DNA from 2 places in the Streptomyces sp. BBFR51 genome. Region 1 is predicted to be linked to the other one. Evidence: riboswitches for the same ligand, from Rfam matches in the RefSeq annotation. Region 1 holds a riboswitch; the other holds the start of a gene.
The links. Region 1 has a riboswitch for cobalamin ahead of ACGH7X_RS29400 (energy-coupling factor ABC transporter permease). Riboswitches for the same ligand answer to the same signal wherever they lie in the genome.
Positions count from the first base shown of each region.

Region 2: it holds a riboswitch for cobalamin, as region 1 does, so the genes downstream of both, ACGH7X_RS09285 (cobalamin biosynthesis protein) here and ACGH7X_RS29400 (energy-coupling factor ABC transporter permease) in region 1, are expected to answer to the same signal.

Region 1 is NZ_CP172448.1:6,427,833-6,434,851, forward strand. It holds gene ACGH7X_RS29385 (ATP-binding cassette domain-containing protein) at 1-787, opposite strand, end outside; gene cbiQ (cobalt ECF transporter T component CbiQ) at 784-1,533, opposite strand; gene ACGH7X_RS29395 (energy-coupling factor ABC transporter substrate-binding protein) at 1,534-1,881, opposite strand; gene ACGH7X_RS29400 (energy-coupling factor ABC transporter permease) at 1,878-2,585, opposite strand; cobalamin riboswitch at 2,615-2,800, opposite strand; gene ACGH7X_RS29405 (MerR family transcriptional regulator) at 2,871-3,464, opposite strand; gene ACGH7X_RS29410 (potassium channel family protein) at 3,534-3,995, opposite strand; gene ACGH7X_RS29415 (chloride channel protein) at 4,088-5,434, opposite strand; gene ACGH7X_RS29420 (hypothetical protein) at 5,722-6,189, shown strand; gene ACGH7X_RS29425 (FAD-binding and (Fe-S)-binding domain-containing protein) at 6,394-7,019, opposite strand, start outside.
Region 2 is NZ_CP172448.1:2,047,337-2,054,355, forward strand. It holds gene ACGH7X_RS09260 (hypothetical protein) at 1-1,309, opposite strand, end outside; gene ACGH7X_RS09265 (alpha/beta hydrolase family protein) at 1,477-2,604, opposite strand; gene ACGH7X_RS09270 (class II aldolase/adducin family protein) at 2,719-3,456, opposite strand; gene pitH (low-affinity phosphate transporter PitH) at 3,680-4,936, shown strand; gene ACGH7X_RS09280 (hypothetical protein) at 4,971-5,192, shown strand; cobalamin riboswitch at 5,328-5,473, shown strand; gene ACGH7X_RS09285 (cobalamin biosynthesis protein) at 5,573-6,538, shown strand; gene ACGH7X_RS09290 (cobyric acid synthase) at 6,535-7,019, shown strand, end outside.

The sequences.
Region 1 (7,019 bases):
GGCCCCGCGCCCGCAGCAGTCCGGCCGCCGCGACGCCCCAGGGCAGCCGCAGCCCCGCCTGCCGCAGCAGGTCGGTGCGGGCCAGCGTCGGGGCGGTCGGGCCGGTGTGCACGCCGTCCGGGGTGAGCAGGGCCGCGTCGTCGGACCAGCGCAGGGCGAGGTCGACGTCGTGGGTGGCCATCACCACGGTGGTGCCGCCCGCGCGCAGCCGGTCCAGGGTGGCGAGCAGCCGCTCCTGCCCGTCCGGGTCGAGCCCCGCGGTCGGCTCGTCGAGGATCAGCACCCGGGGCCGCATCGCGACCGCCCCGGCGATCGCGGTCCGCTTGCGCTGCCCGTACGACAGCAGGTGCGTGGGCCGGTCGGCCAGCGCCGCGATGTCCAGCGCGGCGAGCGCCTCCCCGACCCGGGAGCGGACCTCCGCGTCGGGCAGCCCGAGGTTCAGCGGCCCGAAGGACACGTCCTGGCCGACCGACGCCGCGAAGAGCTGGTCGTCCGGGTCCTGCACCACCAGCTGCACCGTGGTCCGCAGCCGGGTCAGCCCCTTGCGGTCGTACGTCACCGGCTCCCCGCCGACCGTCAACGTCCCCGCACGCGGCCTGAGTCCGCCGCTGAGCAGCCGCATCAGCGTGGTCTTGCCACTGCCGTTGCGGCCCAGCAGCGCCAGCGCGCGCCCCTCGCGCACCGCGAAGTCCAGGCCCACCAGCACGTCCGGGCCCTCCTCGTACGCGAACGACGCGCCCCGCAGGGCGACCAGGGCCGGTTCCGGTGACTGCGCCGGTCCGCTCACGACAAGGGTCCTTCCAGTACGAGGGTCAGACAGGCCAGCGCCGCCAGCAGCGCGACGCTCGCCGCGGTGAAGGGCGCCGAGACGCGGGCCTCGGGCACCAGGACCCGCAGGGTGCCGTCGTAACCGCGCCCGGCGAGCCCCGACTGGAGCCGCGCCGCCCGGTCGAAGGCCCGTACGAACGCCGTGGCGCCGAGACCGCCGAGCGAACGCCAGGTGGCCGCCCGGGTGGTGTGCCCGAGCCGCGCGGCCTGCGCCTGGCGGATCCGGCGCACCGAGTCCAGCAGCAGGAAACTCATCCGGTACGTCACCAGCGCCACGTCCACGACCGGCGCGGGCACCCCGGCCCGCACCAGCCGGGGCAGCAGGTCCGACATCGGCGTGGTGAACGCGAACAGCAGCACCCCGAGCGAGGCCGCCGAGGTACGCAGCAGCAGCTCACCGGCGCGCACCGCACCGCCGTCGGCCACCGAGAGGAATCCGTCCGGGCCGCCCACCTGCACCAGCAGCGGAAGCGCCCCCGTCACGCAGAACCCCAGCGGCACCCGGTACGCCCGCCACAGCCCGCGCCGGGGCACGCCCGCCGGGCCGAGCAGCACGGTGAGCGCCGTCACCAGCACCAGCGCCGCACCCGGCCAGGGCGGCAGCGAGATCGCCAGCACGGTCAGGCCGAGCCCGAGCACGGCCTTGTCCACGGGATGGCGGCGGCGCCAGCGACTGCTGTGCGCCGCCGCGTCGATCGGCAGCACTCAGTCCCCTTCGGGGGTGTCCCGCGGTGCCGCCGTCGCCGCCGACGCCCGTTCCTCGCCCTGCCGCCGACCCCGGCGCAGACCGAAGTAGTACGCCAGCACACCCGCGCCGAGCGCGGCCTGAAGCGCGAACAGCGCCGACTCGATCTCCCCGGACGGCGGCTCGTACAGCGGCGAGAACCAGGGCTCGTAGTCCGGCTCGATCTCGGTGATCGCCGTCTCCGCCTCGGCGTCGGCACCGGCGAACGGCTCCTCCTTGTGGTCGCCGAGCCCCAGCACCAGCGGGAGCACCGCCAGCGCGGCCACGGCGAGCAGCAGCAGGGCGTTGACCTTCGTGTTGCGCTTCACCGGGCCACCGCCTCCCGCTCACCGGAGGAGGCCTTGCCGGCCTTGGTCAACAGGACGCCCAGCCGGGTCAGTTCCCCCTTGCTGGACTGCACGAGGAGCCGCATCACGACCACCGTGAGCAGGCCCTCGCTCACCGCGAGCGGGAGCTGCGTGACGGCGAAGATGGACCCGAACTTGCCGAGCGCGCCCAGGAAACCGCTGCTCGGGTCCGGGAAGGCCAGCGCCAGCTGCACACTGGTGACGCAGTAGGTGGACAGGTCGGCGACGAACGCGCCGAAGAACACGGTGACCATGAGCGGCACGTCGTAGCGGCGCAGCAGCCGGTAGACGCCGTACCCGGCCCAGGGGCCGACGATCGCCATCGAGAAGACGTTGGCGCCGAGCGTGGTCAGCCCGCCGTGCGCGAGCAGCAGCGCCTGGAAGAGCAGCGTGATGGTGCCCAGCACCGCCATGATCGGCGGTCGGAAGAGGATGGCACCCAGGCCGGTGCCGGTGGGATGTGAACAACTCCCGGTGACGGACGGCAGTTTCAGGGCCGACAGCACGAACGTGAAGGCCCCGGAGGCGCCGAGGAGCAACGTGCTCTCCGGGTGCTCCCTGACCTCACGGGTGAGTGACCGTACTCCGTGGACGACGAACGGCGCGGACGCGACACCCCAGGCGATCGCGTGCGCCGGTGGCAGAAAGCCCTCGGCTATGTGCATGGCTCAGCAGACCCTCTCCAGCACCTCGTGGATGGACGACGCGCCTTGGCCGGTCTCCTGGCTTACGGGTACCACCGCCCGTGCTCCGCCTTCCCGGGTCGCAAGGACCCAGTGGCTGCCCCTGAGGGCCGGAGCCGGACTTCCCGATTCACAGTGGCGAGGGCCGCACCGGCATCACACCGGATTTCCCGTTCACCAAGGCGTGGCGACAGTAGTGCGCCCACGGGGGTGGTGACAAGCGGGCCTCGGGCCCGGCGGACGCCCTGCCCGCCCGCCGGACAGGCCTCAGGGCTGCGGAAACAGCTGGCGGCGCCGCTCCGTCAGCCGTCGCCTGTCGTCCTCGCTCAGCGCGGCGAAGGTCTCCGCGCGGCGGCGGTGCAGGGCCCGGCGCTCCTCGTCGGTGAGGGTCTCGGCGTAGCGGCGCCGCGCCTCGCTCAGGCGGGCCACCTCTTCGGGGGTCAGGGGTCGTTCCACGGCGGTCATCTCCTCGATCACTTCCAGGTAGGCCTCGGTCGTGGTCCCGGCCGAGGCGTCGAGCGCGTCCAGCACCCCGAGCAGCCGGAGCCGCAGCTGCGCGGTCTGCCGCAGCCGCTCCTCGACCACGTCCAGTTGCCGCCGGATCAGCCGCGCCGGGTCGTGGTCCGGCTCGGCGTCCAGGACCGCGCGGATCTGCGTCAGGGGGAGCCCGAAGCTGCGCAGCGCCAGGATCCGGTGCAGGCGCCGGACGTCGGCGGCGTCGTAGCAGCGGTGCCCGCCGCCGGTGCGGGCGGACGGGGTGAGCAGGCCGAGCCGGTCGTAGTAGCGCAGGGCGCGGATGCTCAGGCCGGTCTCCCGGGCGAGTTCGCCGATGCGCCGGGTGCCGTCGTTCGCGTGCGTCATGGGCTCCTCCACGGGTGTACACCCGAGGCTAGAAGGTGACGCGGCGGCACCTTCAAGCCCCGGTCGGCCTCAGTGGCGCCGGCCCCGGTCGGTCCTGCCGACCACCCTGTCGCGCATCCGGGTGGTCAGCGCGGTGGCGGCGGCCGTGAGGAACACGAAGCTGTACGTGATCTGCAGCACGGTCACGACCCGGGCGGCCTGGCCCCGCGGGGTGATGTCCCCGTACCCGACGGTGGCGAGCGTGACCACGGTGAAGTACAGCGCGTCGACGCGGGTGTGCAGGCCGTTGAACTCGCCCGGCTGCTTGGCCAGGGCGTAGTACGTCGCCGAGAAGACGTGCACGGACAGGACGATCAGCAGGGAGATGACCACCCCGGGCCGGCTCTCCGGCCGGTCGAGCAGCACGTGCCGGATCTGCCGGAGCAGCAGCACGGCCACGACGGTCAGCAGCAGGGCGAACAGCACCCAGCTCAGCAGGGGGCGCTGCGGACCCAGTTGGTCGAGGGGGAGGAGGAAGTAGGCCACGACCACCGCCGCCGCGATCCCGGTCCTGACGATCCAGGGCCGGACGGTGTTCCAGGCGGTGTTCCGGGCGGTACGGGATCCGGCGGGCCGACGCTCCGTCACCGCGCCGCCCCCTCCGTCGACGCCCGGCCCGCCTCCGGGTCGGCCCTGCGCACCAACTGGGCGACGATGAAGGCGACGACCGACGCCATGACGATCAGCGGCATCTGGTCGTGGGCGTCCCGGCCCATCAGCAGCACCGCCAGTACGGCGCTGGCCAGCGGCAGCCCCGTCACCGCGGCCGCCGCGGCGGAGATGCCGAGGGCGAGGGCCGGGGTCGTGCCGAAGCCGGGCAGCCCCGAGCAGGCCAGGGCCGTCGCCGCGCCCAGCAGCACGGCCGGGAAGATCGGGCCGCCGCGCAGGCTGCCCAGCGCGATGCCCCAGGCCAGCCCCTTGCACGCGACCAGCGCGACCAGCGCCCCCACGGACCAGACGTGCGGGTGGGCGGCGAGCTGGGCGAGGGTGGCCTGGCCGGACAGCGCCGCCTCGGCCGGGGAACGGCCGGTGATCAGCGCGTACGCGGCGACACAGACGCCGACCGCGGTGGCGCAGACGACGGTGCGCAGCGCCGTGCGGTGCCGCGTCCAGGTGACCGTGCGCCGGCCCAGTTCGCGGGCCAGCGTGATCAGTACGGCGATCAGTGCCGCCGTGGGAAGGCCCCACAGGAAGTCGCCCACGTCCGGGTTGGCCTCGGGCGGCAGCTCGGGCAGGGACAGCGCACCGATGTCCAACCCCGTCCACTGCCCGAAGCCGGTGAAGACCAGGGCGCCCGTCGCGCTGGCCAGCAGACAGGGCAGCAGCAGGGCGACCAGCTGGGTGCCGGCCAGCCCCGCCCCCTCGATGAGCAGGACCGCCGCGGCCACCGGACCGCCGAGGATCGTGGAGATCGCGGCGGTGGACCCGGCCGTGGCGAGGATCGCGCTCGCCCGCTGGTCCGCGCCCGCGCCCGCCCGCCGCACCGCCAGCAGGGCGAGGCCGCTGCCGACGGCCATCAGCGGCGCCTCGGGGCCCAGCACCACGCCGAGCGGCAGCGTGGCCAGCGCGGCGAGGACCGCGCCGGGCAGTGCGCGGGGGCCGACGGGTGCGCCGCCCAGGCCGTTCACCGGCAGATGACCGCCGCCGCCCGGCATCCGGGTCACGATCGGCGCCAGGATCAGCCCCGCCAGCACCAGCGCGGGCAGCGGCCACCACCACGGCGGCGTGTCGTAGCCGGCCGCCTCGGGCAGCGACGTCCACACCCAGTGCTGCAACTCGTGCTGGAGGCCGACGAAGAAGAAGCAGGCCAGCGCGATGGGCACGCCGAGGAGCACACACAGCAGCAACAGCCGCCGGTAGCCGGGGCTGAGCAGCGTCTGCCGCAGGGACTGCTCGGCACGGGCCGGGACGGCGTTCGCCGGCGCGGTCACCGCACTCGCCCGCGCGGTCCGCGCCGGGGCGGCGGCCGACTCGTCACACGCTCTCCTTCGTCCACGCCACTCCCTCCCGCGGTCCGTCGCGCGCGCGGTCGCGGGTCCGGTCCAGTCAACGCGAGGGCGCGAGGGGCCGCATGCGCACGCCCAGGGCGCGGTTCACCCGTCCGGCGGGCCCGCGTGGCCGGGGCGCGCGGTCGCCCGCAGGCTCAAAGCGACCTGTCGGTGCCGTCGGCGCCGGTGGGCGAATGCCCCGTACGGGGGACACAGAAAGGATTCCGCTCATGAGCCAGCACGCCGAACCCTCTCCCGGCCGGCCGTCCCACGGCGGCGACGCCTCCTGGGCCCAGCGCTCGGGCGGCGACCGCACCAGCGGCTGGGTGACCGGCGGTGTCGTCTTCGCCGGCGTACTGCTGCTGCTGAACGGCGCCCTCGCCGTCCTCCAGGGCATCGCGGCCATCGCCGAGGACGACGTGTACGCACGTATCGGCACCTACGTCTACGAGATGAGCCTCACCGGCTGGGGGATCGTCCACGTCGTCCTCGGCGCCCTCGTGTTCGTCACCGGGTTCGGCCTGCTCAAGGACATGACCTGGGCGCGCATGGCGGGCATCGTCCTCGCCTCGCTGAGCCTGATCGCCCAGTTCCTGTTCCTGCCGTACTCGCCCGTCTGGTCGGTGATCATGATGGCGATCGACGTGTTCGTGATCTGGGCCCTGGCCAGCCGCCAGGACAGCTCGGCCCGGACCTGAGGCACCGCCACCGGCCCTCGGCCATCGGCCACCGGCCCTCGGCCACCGGTCCTTGGCCACTGGCCCTCGGCCACCGGTCCTTGGCCACTGGCCCTCGGCCCTCGGCCATCGGCCCTCGGCCATCGGCCCTCGGCCATCGGCCATCGGCCCTCGGCCACCGGCCACCGGCCACCGGCCACCGGTCCTCGGCCCTCGGCCACCGGGTTAGCGGCGACGCAGGCAACGCGCCAGCGCCGCCGCCGCGCCGATGGCGGCCACAGTCGTGCCCGCGAGGGCCAGAGCCCGCGCGCCGCGCCCGGGAGTGCCCGGCCGGACGCCCGGCGCGGTGCCGTACGCGCTGCCCGGCACCCCGGTGCCGCCGGCCGCGCCGGGCAGTGCCGAGGCCAGCAACTCCGCCAGGTGCACGCCCTCGTGGCCGCCGCTGTCGAACTCGTGGATCTGGGTACGGCAGCTGAACCCGTCGGCGAGCACGACGGTCGCCTCGTCCTCCGCCCGCAGCCGCGGCAGCAGCACCCGCTCCGCACACGCCTCGCTGACGTCCAGGTGACCGCGCTCGAAGCCGAAGTTGCCCGCCAGCCCGCAGCAGCCGGAGTCCAGCCGCTCGGCGTCCACCCCGGCCCGGCGCAACAGCTCCTGGTCGGTGTCCCAGCCGAGCACCGCGTGCTGGTGGCAGTGCACCTGGGCCAGCGCCCGCGCGGACCGCTCGGGCACCTGCGGCGGCTCGTAGCCGGGGGAGTGCTCGGTGAGCAGCTCCGACAGCGTCACCGTCTGCTCGGCCAGCCGGCGCACGTCCTGGTCACCGGGGAACAGCTCCGCCGCGTCCGCCCGGA
Region 2 (7,019 bases), 4.4 Mb from region 1:
CGGCGCGGACCTCGTCGAGCAGGGCCGGGACGGTGGCCTGTACCGCCGATTCCAGGTGCCGCACGAGCAGCGGGGCCTCCCCGTGGTCGGCGACGGCGGCCGCGGTGTCGACCCACAGCCAGGTGGCCTCCCGGCGGGTGAGGACCTCGTGGGCGTCCTCCGGGTCGGCGCCGTCGTGCTCGGCGAGCCACAGCAGGGCGTACGGCCGCAGCGTCGGCTCCTCGACCACGGCGCGGACGTCGGGCTCGGCGGGGGCGCCGACGACGCGCAGGGCTTCGAAGGCGAGGCCGCGCAGCAGGGCGTCCTCGCCGCGGGCGGCGCCGAGCAGCTCGGCGACGGCGCTGCCGACGGGGCGAGCGGCGAGCCAGGCGCGGTACTCGGCGCGGGCGGCGTTGGGCCGGAGCTGGGCGCAGCCGCGGAGCATGCCCTCGGCCGACTGCTCGATGTTGCCGGCGGGGCTCTGTGCGGCGACGCAGATCTGCTCCAGCTTGACCCAGACCGCCCAGCTGCCGAGCGGGGTGAGCGTGGCGTGGCCGTCGCCGCAGGTGAGGGCGCCGACGGAGGCGAGGGCGTGCAGGGCCCATTCCAGGAGGGGGGCGAGGGGCGCGAGCGGGGTGTCGGCGTCGTCGTCCGGGGCCGGCGGGGCCTTCGGGGTGCCGGGCTCGAGCCGGGGGCCGTAGGGCACCTCGCAGCGTTCGGTGCGCAGTTCGGTGACGCGCTGCTCCAGCAGGTCCAGGAGCTGCGCCACGGGGACGGGTCCGGCGGACAGCTGGAGGAAGGAGAGCACCTGGGGCATCGCGGAGACGACCTCGGCGACGACCGCGGGCTCCTCCGCGGGCTCGGGGTGGGCGAGCGACCAGGCGTCGAAGAGGGCGACCCAGCCGCGCAGCACGGCGCTGTCGTCGCGGTTCCAGGCGCGCAGCCGCCAGCCGGGGCGGGCGGTGTCGCCGTGCACCTCGATCAGTCCGGCGAGGCGGGCGGTGTCCCAGTCGGCGCGGACCCTGGCAGCGGTCAGGCCCAGTTCGCGGGCCGCGTGGTCGGCGGTCGCGTCGGACAGGGTGGCCTTGCCGTCGGCGGTCGCGCTCCCACGGCCGGGGCCGAGTGCGGAGTCGGCCCAGCGGGCGACCCGGGCCGCGCCGGCCAGGCCGGAGCGCGCCATTCCGGCCAGCTCCGACCGGGCCGGTGTGCCTTCCGGGGGGCGCGGCGCGGCGCGGCGCGGACGCCGTTGATTCATCGCTGGGGGGGCGGCGGCCAGGGGTCGCGGGCGGACGAGTCGAAGCCTGGAGTCGCGCGGAATACGGGACGTCACGGGTGCAGTCTTCCGGTTGACGGTCCGAAAACCCAAACGGAATGCCCCGGCGGCCCTCCGGGACGGCGAACACGGAGGCCGGGCACGCTGTCCGGGCATCGGAACCGGCCAGTGGTACGGCCCTAAACGGAACCTGGGGCGCGCGGTGGAGCGGGGGTGCGCCGGGCTCACACCAAGGGGGTCATGAAGCGGCGCAGGGTCTCTTCGTAGTCCGCGGGATCGGCGTTCCACATGGCGCCGTGCGGGGCGTCCTGGACGGTGTGGAGGGCGACCAGGCGCGGGTGGGTGTCGGCGAGGCGGCGGGACAGGCGCCAGGGGGCCACCGCGTCGCCGGGGCCGTGGAAGATCAGCGTGGGGACCGCCGGGCGGTGCAGGCCCGCCGTGCCCGCGTCCCGGTCGGCGTGCAGCCCGGCGCGGCCCTGCGCGGCACGGACGGCGAGCGGCAGGAACACGCCCGGGGTGCGGCGGGCGGCGGCCAGGGCGCGCAGGGTGGTCTCCCAGCTGAGGACCGGGGAGTCCAGGACGAGCCCCGCGACGCGCTCGCGTACGCCGGAGAGCGCCGCGGCGCGCAGGGCCATGGTGGCGCCGGTGGACCAGCCGAGCAGGACGACCTGGCGGGCGCCGTGGTCGAGGGCGTAGCGGACGGCGGCGTCCACGTCGCGCCATTCGGTCTCGCCGAAGTGGTGCAGGCCGTCGGGCGAGGGCGGTGCGCCGACGTCGCCGCGGTAGGCGAGGGCGAGTACCGGGACGTTCCGGCGGTGCAGAGGGGCGATCAGGTTCAGGGCGTGTTCGCGGGTGGCGGCCAGGCCGTGCACGGCGATGATCCAGGTCGGCCGGGCGCCGGGCAGGAACCAGGCCGGGAGCGGGCCGAGTTCGCCGGGGACCTCCACGTCGGCGAACTCGAGGTCGAGGGCGGTGCCCGGGTTTCCGACGTACAGGTTCGGGGTGAACCAGGCGCGGTCGCCGGCGTCGAGGGTGCCGTGCGTGACGCGTTCGAGGCGGCGTACGACGGTGTCGGCGCCGTGTCGGGCGCTGTCGAGGACCGGGCCGACGACCGCGTGGGAGCCGTCGCCCGCGAGTCCGTACCGGCCGGGGCGCAGCGCGGCCAGGTCCCGGGTGAGGGTGATCTGCCCGGCGGCGGTGCCGTGCACGGTGAGCCGGGGTTCGGTCGGCAGGGGCCGGCCGGGGGGCGCCTTGAGCGCGGCGTCGCTGGCGAGCCGGCCGGCGGCGACGCTCGCCGCACCGGCCGCGAGAGCTGCGGTGACGGCGGCTGCCGTTGCTGTGACAGTGCGCATGGGGCCAGTCTCCTGGTGGAGTCCTCGGGCGGCCAGTGGGCGGGTGACAGGGGGTGACGGCGTCTTCGTGTCCCGTAGCCGGTACCCCCGCAGCCGCCCGGCACGCACCTCGCGTCAGCCTCGCTGCCCGTACCCGCGCAGGCGTTCCGTCGCCTCTGCCAGCTGGTCCGGCGTCAGCAGCGACGGCGAGCGGCCCGGCACCGACGAGGCGGTCAGCCAGAGGCGGCACATCCACTCCAGTTGGGCGGTGCGGTCGTAGGCCTGGTCGAGGGAGGTGCCGTAGGTGATCGTGCCGTGGTTCCGGAGCAGGCAGCCGGTGCGGTCGGCGAGGGCGTCGAGCATGGCGCGGGCGAGTTCGTCGCTGCCGTAGGCCGCGTACGGGGCGACCCGGACGGGGCCGCCGAGCGCGGCGGCCATGTAGTGGACCGGGGGGAGTTCGGGGACGAGCAGCGAGACCGCCGTCGCGTGCACGGCGTGGGTGTGGACGACGGCCCGGGCGTCGGGGTCGGCGCGGTACACGGCGAGGTGCATGGGCAGTTCGCTGGTGGGGACCAGCGTGCCGAGCACCTGCCGGCCGTCCAGGTCGACGCCGGTTGCGTCGTCCGGGGTCAGCCGGTCGTAGGGCACCCCCGACGGGGTGACCAGGACCGTGTCGCCGACCCGCACCGAGACGTTGCCGGAGGTGCCGACCACCAGCCCGTCCGCCACCGTCCGCCGGGCCGTCGCGACGAGTTCCGCCCAGGCCGACTCCAGGACCGCCTCCCGGACCTCCTCCCGCGCCCGTCGCCCGGCAGGTTGCCCGGCCCGTTCCCCGGCCGCTGCGCCCACCCGTCCGACCCGCGATCGCGTCACAGTCACCGTCTCCTCACGGGCGCCTCCGCGCCCCTCACGTCCCTTGCCGCACGGCCTCGCGGCGATCCTGCCAGGGGCGTCTCCGGAGAGCACCGGACCGGGCACGCAGAGGGAGCCGCCGGCACCGTTTCCGGTCACCGTGAAGCCCTGTTCAGTTCATCTTCCGTTCACCCTGGTTACCTACGTTCGTCCAGCCAATGACCTCGAACGATTGCCTGGGTAAATGGAAAGCTTCTCGCTGATCCTCGCGATTGTGGTGGTAACCGCACTCGCGTTTGATTTCACGAACGGTTTCCACGACACCGCGAACGCGATGGCAACGACCATTTCGACCGGTGCGCTCAAGCCCAAGGTGGCGGTGGCGATGTCCGCCGTCCTCAACCTTGTAGGCGCCTTTCTCTCGGTGGAGGTCGCCAACACGATCTCCAAGGGTCTCGTCGACGAGACCGGCATCCGTCCCGAGGTCATCTTCGCCGCCCTGGTCGGCGCGATCCTCTGGAACCTGCTGACCTGGCTGGTCGGGCTCCCGTCCAGTTCCTCGCACGCTCTCATGGGCGGTCTGATCGGCGCCGCCGTCGCCTCGGCGGGCATCGGCGCGGTCAACGGTGACGTGCTCGTCACCAAGGTGCTCCTCCCGGCGATCGCCGCCCCGATCGTGGCCGGTCTCGCGGCGATGCTCGCGTCCCGGATGACGTACTCGCTGGGCCGCAAGGCCGACGGCAAGGCCGCCAAGAAGGGCTACCGCGCCGGGCAGATCGCCTCCGCCGGTCTGGTCTCGCTGGCCCACGGCACCAACGACGCGCAGAAGACGATGGGCATCATCACCCTCGCCCTGATCGCCGGCGGCTCGCTCGCCCCCGACTCCGACCCGCCGGTGTGGGTCATCCTGGGCGCGGGCCTGGCCATCGCGCTCGGCACCTACCTCGGCGGCTGGCGCATCATCCGCACCATGGGCAAGGGCCTGACCGACCTTCAGCCGCAGCAGGGCTTCGCCGCCCAGACCAGTGCCGCCACGGTCATCCTGGCCTCCTCCCACCTCGGCTTCTCGCTCTCCACCACGCACTCGGTCTCCGGCGCGGTGATGGGCGCGGGCCTCGGCCGCAAGGGCGGCGTGGTCCGCTGGTCCACGGCCACCCGGATGTTCGTCGCCTGGGGGCTGACGCTGCCGGCCGCGGCCCTGGTCGCCGCGCTCGCCGAGTGGGTGTGCCGCCTCGGCGACTGGGGCACGGCCCTCGTCGCGGTGTTCCTGATCGCGTCCAGCTTCGCGATCTGGCGGATCTCCCGCCGCGAGGTCGTCGACCACACCAACGTCGTCGACGCCGAGGAGCCCGAGAGCTCCGAGCCGGCCGGGGTGGTCACCACGGCGATGGCCGCCGTCTCGCCGCCCCCGACGGGCGTGACCGAGGAACTGGCCGCCACCGTCCCGGCTCCGGCCACCACCCCCGACCCCAAGGCCCCGTCGGCCGCCACCACCGTCTGAACCCGGGCACCGGGTACGAAGGAAGCGAACCTCCATGAGCATCGACTGGGCAGCCATCGGCTCCGTCTTCGGCGTCAGCCTCGTGGTCACGGTGGCCCTGGTGGGCCTGTTCACCCTCGGCATCGTCGGCCTCTCCCGCCAGGAGCGTGCCGTCGCCCAGGGCGGCTCCGCGGGCCTCGCGGTCACCGGCGCGTACGCGTGCTTCGCGGCCTGCGCGGCGGCGGTGGCGTACGGGATCTACCTGATCGTGGCCTGACCACCGCGCACCCGTGAGGCGGGGCGCGGGACGGACTCGAACCGTCCCGCGCCCCGCCTTCGCGCGTGCCGGCGCACACCACCCGTGTGTGGGCCTTCGCACACTCCCCCGTCGCAGGTCAACGCCAGGTTGACGGGTGTTCGCGGACCGTGGTGGACTTCCGAGGCCATCTACGGCGGCAGGAGAGGAAGCCCGGTGCGAATCCGGCGCGGTCCCGCCACTGTGACCGGGGAAACAGGACCCCCGGGAGCCAGGAACTCTCACCGCCGGTCTCTTCGAACCAGGGCGTGGACACCCTGAGTGAGGACACAACGCGATGCCCGGCTGCCGCCCGACGTTCAGTACCAGGTACTTCCCTGACCGTGTGACCGGCTGAACCCGTGCGTGCCGGACGCGTCTTCGCGTACGGTGCCGCCGCCGGCCTCCTCGGCGACCTCCTCCTCGGCGATCCGCGCCGCGGACACCCGGTCGCCGCGTTCGGCCGTGCCGCCGGTGCCGTGGAACGGGTGCTGTGGCGGGACCACCGGGGCTGGGGCGCGCTGCACACCGTCGTCTGCGCCGGTGGCGCCGCCGCCCTCGGCTCCGCCGCCGCGCAGGCCGTACGCCGCTGCCCCACCGCCTCCGTCGCGCTGACCGGCGCGGCCACCTGGGCGGTGGTCGGCGGCACTTCGCTGGCCCGCGAGGCCACCGCGATCGGGCGGGCCCTGCAGGCGGGGGACGTCGAGGCCGCCCGGGCGCGGCTGCCGCACCTGTGCGGGCGGGACCCGCAGGCGCTGGACGCCGACGGGATCGCCCGGGCGGTCGTGGAGTCCGTCGCCGAGAACACCTCGGACGCGGTGGTGGGCGCCCTGGTGTGGGGCGCCGTGGCCGGAGTGCCCGGGCTGCTCGGCTTCCGGGCCGTGAACACGCTGGACGCCATGGTCGGCCACAAGTCCCCCAAGTACCGCCGCTACGGCTGGGCCTCGGCCCGCCTCGACGACCTCGCGGGCTGGCCGGGCGCCCGCCTGACCGCCGTCCTGACCACCGTCGCCGGCGGCGATCCGCGGGGCGCCGTACGGGCCTGGCGCGCGGACGCGGCGCAGCACCCGAGCCCCAACGCCGGGCCCGTGGAGGCCTCGTTCGCGGGCGCCCTGGGCGTGCGGCTCGGCGGGACGCTCTCCTACGGCGGGCGCGTCGAGCACCGGCCCGTCCTCAACGGGGCGGCGGGACGCGCGGTCCGGGCCGGTTCAGGCGACATCGACCGGGCGGTACGCCTCTCACGGCGCGTGGGCTGGCTCGCGCTCGGCGTGTGCGCGGGCGCGCGGCTCGCCGTGCGCGGGGCGGTCGGGAAAGGACGTACGTCATGAACGGTGGCCTCCTCGTCGCCGGCACCACCTCCGACGCCGGCAAGAGCGTCGTCACCGCCGGGATCTGCCGCTGGCTGGTGCGCCAGGGCGTCAAGGTCGCGCCCTTCAAGGCGCAGAACATGTCACTCAACTCCTTCGTGACCCGCGAGGGCGCCGAGATCGGCCGGGCGCAGGCCATGCAGGCCCAGGCCTGCCGGGTGGAGCCGACCGCGCACATGAACCCCGTGCTGCTCAAGCCGGGCGGCGAGCGCAGCAGCCAGGTCGTGCTGCTCGGCAGGCCGGTCGGCGAGATGAGCGCCCGCGGCTACCACGGCGGACGCCAGGAGCGGCTGCTCGGCACGGTGCTCGACTCCCTGGCCGAGCTGCGCGGCACGTACGACGCGGTGATCTGCGAGGGAGCGGGCAGCCCCGCCGAGATCAACCTGCGCCGCACCGACATCGTGAACATGGGGATCGCCCGGGGCGCCGGGCTCCCCGTCCT